DNA from 3 places in the Mesorhizobium sp. C268A genome. Region 3 is predicted to be linked to each of the others. Evidence: predicted binding sites of a transcription regulator. Region 3 holds the regulator's gene; each other region holds the start of a gene.
What was found. Region 3 encodes PhoB, which activates phosphate uptake and scavenging genes when phosphate is short. Its sites were predicted from a motif close to TGTCATNNANCTGTCAT; they were not measured.
Positions count from the first base shown of each region.

Region 1: a site for PhoB is predicted at 1,435-1,451, ahead of NKL06_RS15390 (DUF1045 domain-containing protein). Genes of this name have one in related genera too.
Region 2: a site for PhoB is predicted at 766-782, ahead of NKL06_RS05420 (LTA synthase family protein). Genes of this name have one in related genera too.

Region 1 covers NZ_JAMYVX010000001.1:3,205,265-3,207,463, forward strand. Annotated here, with positions in the region: gene NKL06_RS15385 (alpha-D-ribose 1-methylphosphonate 5-triphosphate diphosphatase) at 1-551, opposite strand, end outside; gene NKL06_RS15390 (DUF1045 domain-containing protein) at 586-1,293, opposite strand; gene iolB (5-deoxy-glucuronate isomerase) at 1,548-2,199, opposite strand, start outside.
Region 2 covers NZ_JAMYVX010000001.1:1,056,776-1,058,974, forward strand. Annotated here, with positions in the region: gene fabD (ACP S-malonyltransferase) at 1-555, opposite strand, end outside; gene NKL06_RS05420 (LTA synthase family protein) at 803-2,199, shown strand, end outside.
Region 3 covers NZ_JAMYVX010000001.1:4,049,902-4,052,100, forward strand. Annotated here, with positions in the region: gene pstB (phosphate ABC transporter ATP-binding protein PstB) at 1-360, shown strand, start outside; gene phoU (phosphate signaling complex protein PhoU) at 402-1,106, shown strand; gene phoB (phosphate regulon transcriptional regulator PhoB) at 1,123-1,812, shown strand; gene NKL06_RS19775 (ROK family protein) at 1,843-2,199, opposite strand, start outside.

The DNA.
Region 1 (2,199 bases), 840 kb from region 3:
GTCTCGAGATTGACGAACTGACGCTGTCCCGGCGCATGGTCCATCAGCGAGGCCAGCTTGACCCGCTCGTCGCCATCGAAATTGGCGAAAGCCCGCAAGCAATCCGGCGCCGAGACCTCGCAGCGCAGGTGCAAGAAATGGTCGGCCCGCAACCGGTCTTTCGCGACGCTGTCCTCGATCGCGCCGGCGAGCTTGCGGATGTCGTCGGAGGTAATATCCGCGTCCTCGTCCATGCCGACACGCAAAGCGTCGAGCACGGTGGTGATGCCGGCGGTGGCCACCTGCGCGTCATGGGCAAGGACGGCGGCGATCGGGTTCCAGCGCACTTTCGGGCGCGGCGCATAGTGGCCTTCGAGATGGTCAGTGTGCAGCTCGACCAGGCCGGGAATGATGTAGTCGCCGCCCATGTCCTCGCCGCCCATGCTCCCGCCGGTGTGGCCGGTGCCGGCGTCGACGCCGGAGATAAAACCGTCGCGCAGCACGAGCGACCCTTCGACGATCTCGTCGGCAAGCACGATGCGGGCGTTGTGGAGAACAGTTTCGGCGGTCATTCAGGCAGTCCTTGCTTACTCGGACGAATTGCGGTCAGGCGGTTTTTCGGGCAGCGCGGCGGCCGAGCGCATGATGCGAAAGCACCATGAACGGAGCGCCCGGTTCGGTTTCGACGAACAGCGTCAGCGCATCCACCAGCACCGGCTGCTGCAGCACATCGGCGAACAGGCTGTCAATTGCCGCGCGCAGACGTTGGCTTTCCTGCGGCCCGGCCCGGCCGGACAGTGTCATGTGGAAGCGAAAGGTCTCAAACACATAGGGATAGCCCCACTGGCAGAGATTGCGGAACTCGGCCGGCTTCAGCGAATCCAGGCTGCGCCGCTCGATCTCGGCCTCGGTGAGCGGCGCGCGAAAACGGTCGAAGCTAAGCACGACATAATCGGCGAAACGGTTGAGCGGCGGCAGCGGGCCTTCCGGCACCAAAGCGAAGAAACCATCGATCTGGCTGACGACCAGGCGCGGGATGGTGACCGTCGGCGTTGCTTCGGCAAAGGCGTCCAGCGCCGCGCGCAACGAGCTTTCGGTTTCGTTGGCGGCCAACCGGAAGGGCGCTTTCAGCGTCGCATGAAAACCGTAGCGCCGCGCCGATGCGGTGTGAAAGGCGACTTCGGCCGCCGACAGCTCGCCCACCGCCTCGACCGGCCTGGTGGCGGCGCCAAAGGGGTCGCGGCCCAGCCAGTTGGCGGCGATCCGCGCCAACGGCTCGTCCTGCCTTGGGGTGAAATAGATGGCGTAGCGCATCGAAAATCCTCCTTAAAGCGCGCCGAAACCGAACCGATGGCGCGACGCGCTTTAAGTCTTTAATTTGCTGCATGTCGTCATCCCAAAAAAGCTGCGCACTTTTGGGCGACATGCACTGGCCCGCTGCCATAGGTGATTTCCATGACGGATTGACGAAGCTTATGCGGGTTTTCGAAGGCAAATCGACCCCATGGATCGTTAGCCGACGATTTTTTCCTGCTTGACCAACAGCTTCCGCCGCAAGTGAAGGCCGATCAGGCCTTCATCAGCCATTCGTGCTCGGGCGCGTTGTGGAACTTCCACGTCCGCTTCGGCCCGGCCATGACGTTGAGGTAATAGAGGTCGTAGCCGTGGCAGGCGGCGCAGGGGTGATAGCCCTTGGGCACCAGCACAACATCGCCGTCCTCGATCGCCATGGCTTCGTCCAGCTCGCGGGCGCCGGTCTTGTCGGCGTCGGTGTAGACGCGCTGGAAGGCAAAACCCTGTGGCGGGTTGAGGCGGTGGTAGTAGGTTTCCTCAAGATAGGATTCGGCGGGCAGATTGTCCTGGTCGTGCTTGTGCGGCGGGTAGCTCGATGTGTGGCCGCCGGGCGTGATGACCTCGACCACCAGCAGCGAGTCGGCCGGCTTACCCTCGGGCAATATGTTGGTGACGTAGCGCGTGTTGGTGCCTTTGCCCCGAGTCTCCTGGCCGAGGTCGTGGGGTGCGATGACGCGAACGGGCAAGCCGCCGCCCAGGCCCGGCGCCGAGCAGACCGCGAGCTCGAGATCGGTGTCGGCGGTGACCGACCAATCCGACCCCTCAGGAATATAGACCGACCACGGCTTGCCCTCGAAGGGCGACATGCGCTCGCCGAGCAGGCCAAGTTCCCGGCCGCCGGCCTTGGCCGTGCCCTTGCCGGTGACG
Region 2 (2,199 bases), 3.0 Mb from region 3:
TTTCGCGGCGAGTTCCACCGCCGCCCTGGCGCCGGAGATCACCAGCTGGCCGCCGCCATTGTCGTTGGCGATCTGGCAGACTTTGCCGGATCCCGTTGCGGCCTCGGTGCAAGCGGCTTCGACGTCGGGCTGTTCCAGTCCGATGATCGCCGCCATGGCGCCCTCGCCGGCCGGCACCGCCGCCTGCATGGCGTTGCCGCGGATGCGCAGCAGCCGGGCGGCATCGGCGATCGAAACGAAACCGGCCGCGGCAAGGGCGGAATATTCGCCGAGCGAATGACCGGCAACGTAGGCAACCTTGTCCTTCAGCGAAAAGCCGCGCGCTTCCAGCGAGCGGATCGCCGCCAGCGAGACCGCCATCAGCGCCGGCTGGGCATTGGCAGTCAGGGTCAGCGCCTCTTCCGGGCCTTCCCAGATCAGTTTCGACAGCTTTTCGCCCAGCGCATCATCGACTTCCTCGAACACCCTGCGTGCCTCGGGGAAGGCGTCGGCGAGGTCCTTCCCCATGCCGACAGCCTGGCTGCCCTGTCCCGGAAAGGTGAATGCGACGGCCATTTGGGCGCTCTCCAGCGGCTGATTTTTCCTGCCTGTGACGCAAGGCGGACCGCCAAGTCAAGCCCGGAGGCGGCATTTCGGCTCTCGCTTGAACCGGAGCTGACCTCGAGTCCCTGTTCCCAAAGGCTTTTTGCCGATCACACCTGATGAAAACCGCTCACGAATCGTTTGCTGGCTCTTCTTATTTTCGCCACAGGCGCTAGCTTTTGCATGACAGTTCTATGACAGAACGGTGGCGCGAGTGGAAATGCGCGTTGCTTGGGCCGGGGGAAGAGACGTGGCTAGGATCAGGAAGGGCGCGGCCGTACCAGCGCCACAGTTCTTGGAAGACGATCCGTCCACCGGCTACCTGCCGGGGCGCAGATGGCCGGTCATCCGCTACGGTCTGGTCACGCTGCTTGCCTCCGCCATCCTGGTGTTCGCCATCGAATGGATCGTGCGCGGCGACTTCTTCGGCACAGTCGACTTCTTCCTGCAGCCATTCAAGCCGGGCTGGACCACCATCATTGTCTTTGCATTGGTGCTGATGGGACTGGACGCCGTGCTTGGCCGCAGTCACCAGAGCCTGATGATCGTGGCGCCGCTGACGCTGGCGCTGGCCTTTGTCGGGCATCAGAAGTCGCATTATCTCGGCGATCCGCTCTACCCAACCGATTTTCTTTATTCGCGCCAGATCATGGCACTGATGCCGCTCCTGGTGCGCGAGCGGCCCTGGACGGCGCTCGCCATGGCGGTCGGCATCGTCGCCGGCCTGTCGCTGCTGATCTATGGCTGGCGGTTGTGGCGCCGCAAGGTTCCGATCCTCAGCCGCAAAGGGCGGCTGGCGCGGCTGACGCTGGCAGTGCCGCTGCTCGCCTTCTTCGTCTCGATCATGGACTACGCCACCTTCTCGTGGACCCGCGACCGGCTGCAGATCATCCCGATCATGTGGGACCAGAAGGAGAACTACGCCTCCAACGGGTTTGCGCTGGCCTTCGCGCTCAACGTGCCGATGGCGCATGTCTCGGCGCCGGCGGGCTATTCCGACAAGGCGATCGACGCGATCGACAGGCCTGATGTGGCGGCCTCGGTACCGGATGAGAAACCCGACATCATCGTGGTGATGAGCGAATCTTTCTGGGATCCGACCAAGCTGCCCGGCGTCACAATCACGCCTGACCCGATCCCCAATGTGCGGGCGCTGCGTTCCGGCTATATGTTCTCGCCGGAATTCGGCGGCATGACCGCCAACATCGAATTCGAGGCGCTGACCGGCTTTTCCAATGCCTTCCTGCCGGCGGGCTCGATCCCCTATCAGCAATATGTGCGCACGCCGACGCCGTCGCTGGCGACCTTCCTGAAAAGCGAGGGATACCGGGCGCGCGCCATCCATCCGGGCACCAACTGGTTCTGGAACAGGGGCGCCGTCTATGCCGATTTCGGCTTCAACGATTTCCGCTCGGAAGAGACGCTGCCGCCACTGGAAAAGCGCGGGCCGCTGGCTTCCGATGCCTCGATGACCGACGAGATCATCGCAGAGGCCGACGCCAGCGAGCGGCCGGTGTTCTTCTTCGCCGTCAGCCTGCAGAACCACGGTCCCTACGAGCCGTACCGCTATTACAATCCGACCCACAAGGTCGCGGCGCCGATCAGCACATGGGCGCG
Region 3 (2,199 bases):
ATCTGGAACGAGGTCAAGGACCGCCTGCAGGAGCCCGGCACCGGCCTGTCCGGCGGCCAGCAGCAGCGCCTGTGCATCGCGCGCGCCATCGCCGTGTCGCCGGAGGTGATCCTGATGGACGAGCCCTGCTCGGCGCTCGATCCGATCGCCACCGCCCGTGTCGAGGAGCTGATCGACGAACTGCGCCAGAACTACACGATCGTCATCGTCACCCACTCGATGCAGCAGGCGGCGCGCGTGTCGCAGCGTACAGCGATGTTCCATCTCGGCTATCTCGTCGAGGAGGGCGCCACCGACAAGATGTTCACCAACCCCGACGACAAGCGCACCCAAGACTACATTACCGGCCGCTTCGGCTGAGCCGTCCGGCGGGTGAATTTTCAGGCACGAGGACCAAGATCATGGGTGAACATACCGTCGCCTCCTTCGATGAAGAGCTCGGGCAGATCAGCAAGCTGATCCGCGACATGGGCGATCTGGCCGGCTCGATGGTCAGCGGCTCGACCAGGGCGCTGCTCAATTCGGACAATGCGCTGGCACAGCGTGTCGTTTCCGACGACGCCATCATGGATGCGCGCCAGCGCGAACTGGACGACCGCGCCATCACGCTGATCGCCAAGCGCCAGCCGATGGCCAACGATCTGCGCGCCGTGGTCGGCTCGATCCGCATGGCCGGCGACCTCGAGCGCATCGGCGATCTCGCCAAGAACATCGCCAAACGCGTCGGCACCGTGGGCTTGAGCGTCACGCCGCGCGACCTCTCGCACTCCATCGATGCCATGGCGCAACTGGTGCTGATCCAGGTGCAAGGCGTCGTCGAGGAATATGCCGCCACCGATGCGGCAGCGCTTGCAAAACTCAGGAATGACGACGAGCGCATCGACGTCAAATACACGTCCGTGTTTCGTGAGCTCTTGACCTACATGATGGAAGACCCTCGCAACATCACCGCCTGCACGCATCTCTTGTTCTGCGCCAAGAATCTTGAGCGCATCGGCGATCATGTCACCAACATCGCCGAAAATGCGTATTATGTGCTGACCGGCCAGCAATTGCCCGCCAATCGTCCGAAGCAGGACGAGACGGCGATGGCCACGCCGGCCTGATGAGGGTGAACTGCCTATGATCGCGCCACGCATCATGGTCGTGGAGGACGAGGAGCCGCTAGGCGTGCTCCTCCGCTACAACCTCGAATCCGAAGGCTATCAAGTCGAGGTGGTGACACGCGGCGACGAGGCCGAGATCCGCCTGCAGGAAAACGTGCCCGATCTCCTGGTGCTCGACTGGATGGTGCCCGCTGTTTCCGGCATCGAGCTCTGCCGGCGGCTTAGAGTGCGGCCCGAAACCGAGCGGCTGCCGATCATCATGCTGACCGCGCGCGGTGAGGAAAGCGATCGCGTGCGCGGCCTGTCCACCGGCGCCGACGACTATCTGGTCAAGCCATTCTCGACGCCGGAGTTCATGGCGCGCGTGAAGGCGCTGCTGCGCCGGGCCAAGCCGGAAGTGCTGTCCAGCGTGCTCAAGGTCGGCGACATCGTGCTCGACCGCGAGTCGCACCGTGTCTACCGCAAGAAGAGCGAGATCAGGCTCGGACCGACCGAGTTCCGGCTGCTCGAATTCATGATGCGCCATCCCGGCCGCGTGTTCTCGCGCAGCCAACTGCTCGACAATGTCTGGGGCGAGACGATCTATATAGACGAGCGAACCGTCGACGTGCATGTCGGGCGGCTGCGCAAGGCCGTCAACAACGGCCGCATGCCGGATGTCATCCGTACCATTCGCGGCGCCGGCTACGCGATCAGGGAAGACTAGGATCCTGCGCGTCGCGCCGTTGCCGGCCATTCACGCGACATGCTTGCCGGATTTGGGCTGAATACCCGGCGCAAAAATCTCCTGGTCGACGAAGCCGAGCGCGCGCGTGGCACAGCCTTCGCGGATCAGCGGCAGCTCGTTGGGCTCGGTGTCGAAGGAGATCGACTTCGAGTGCTGGCCGCCGGCGGTCTGGGCGATCGCTTCGCGCAATGCCGGTTCGATCAGGTCGAACGCGGCGGCGCTGACGCCGACCATGGCGACGGGGGCCGGGTCGATCAGCGCAAACAGGCTGCCGAGGCCGAAGCCGAGCGCCTCACCGGCCCTGCGATAGGCTTCGCGCTCCGGTCCGTCCGTCTCTCGCGCACGAGCGGCCAGCGCCCGCATATC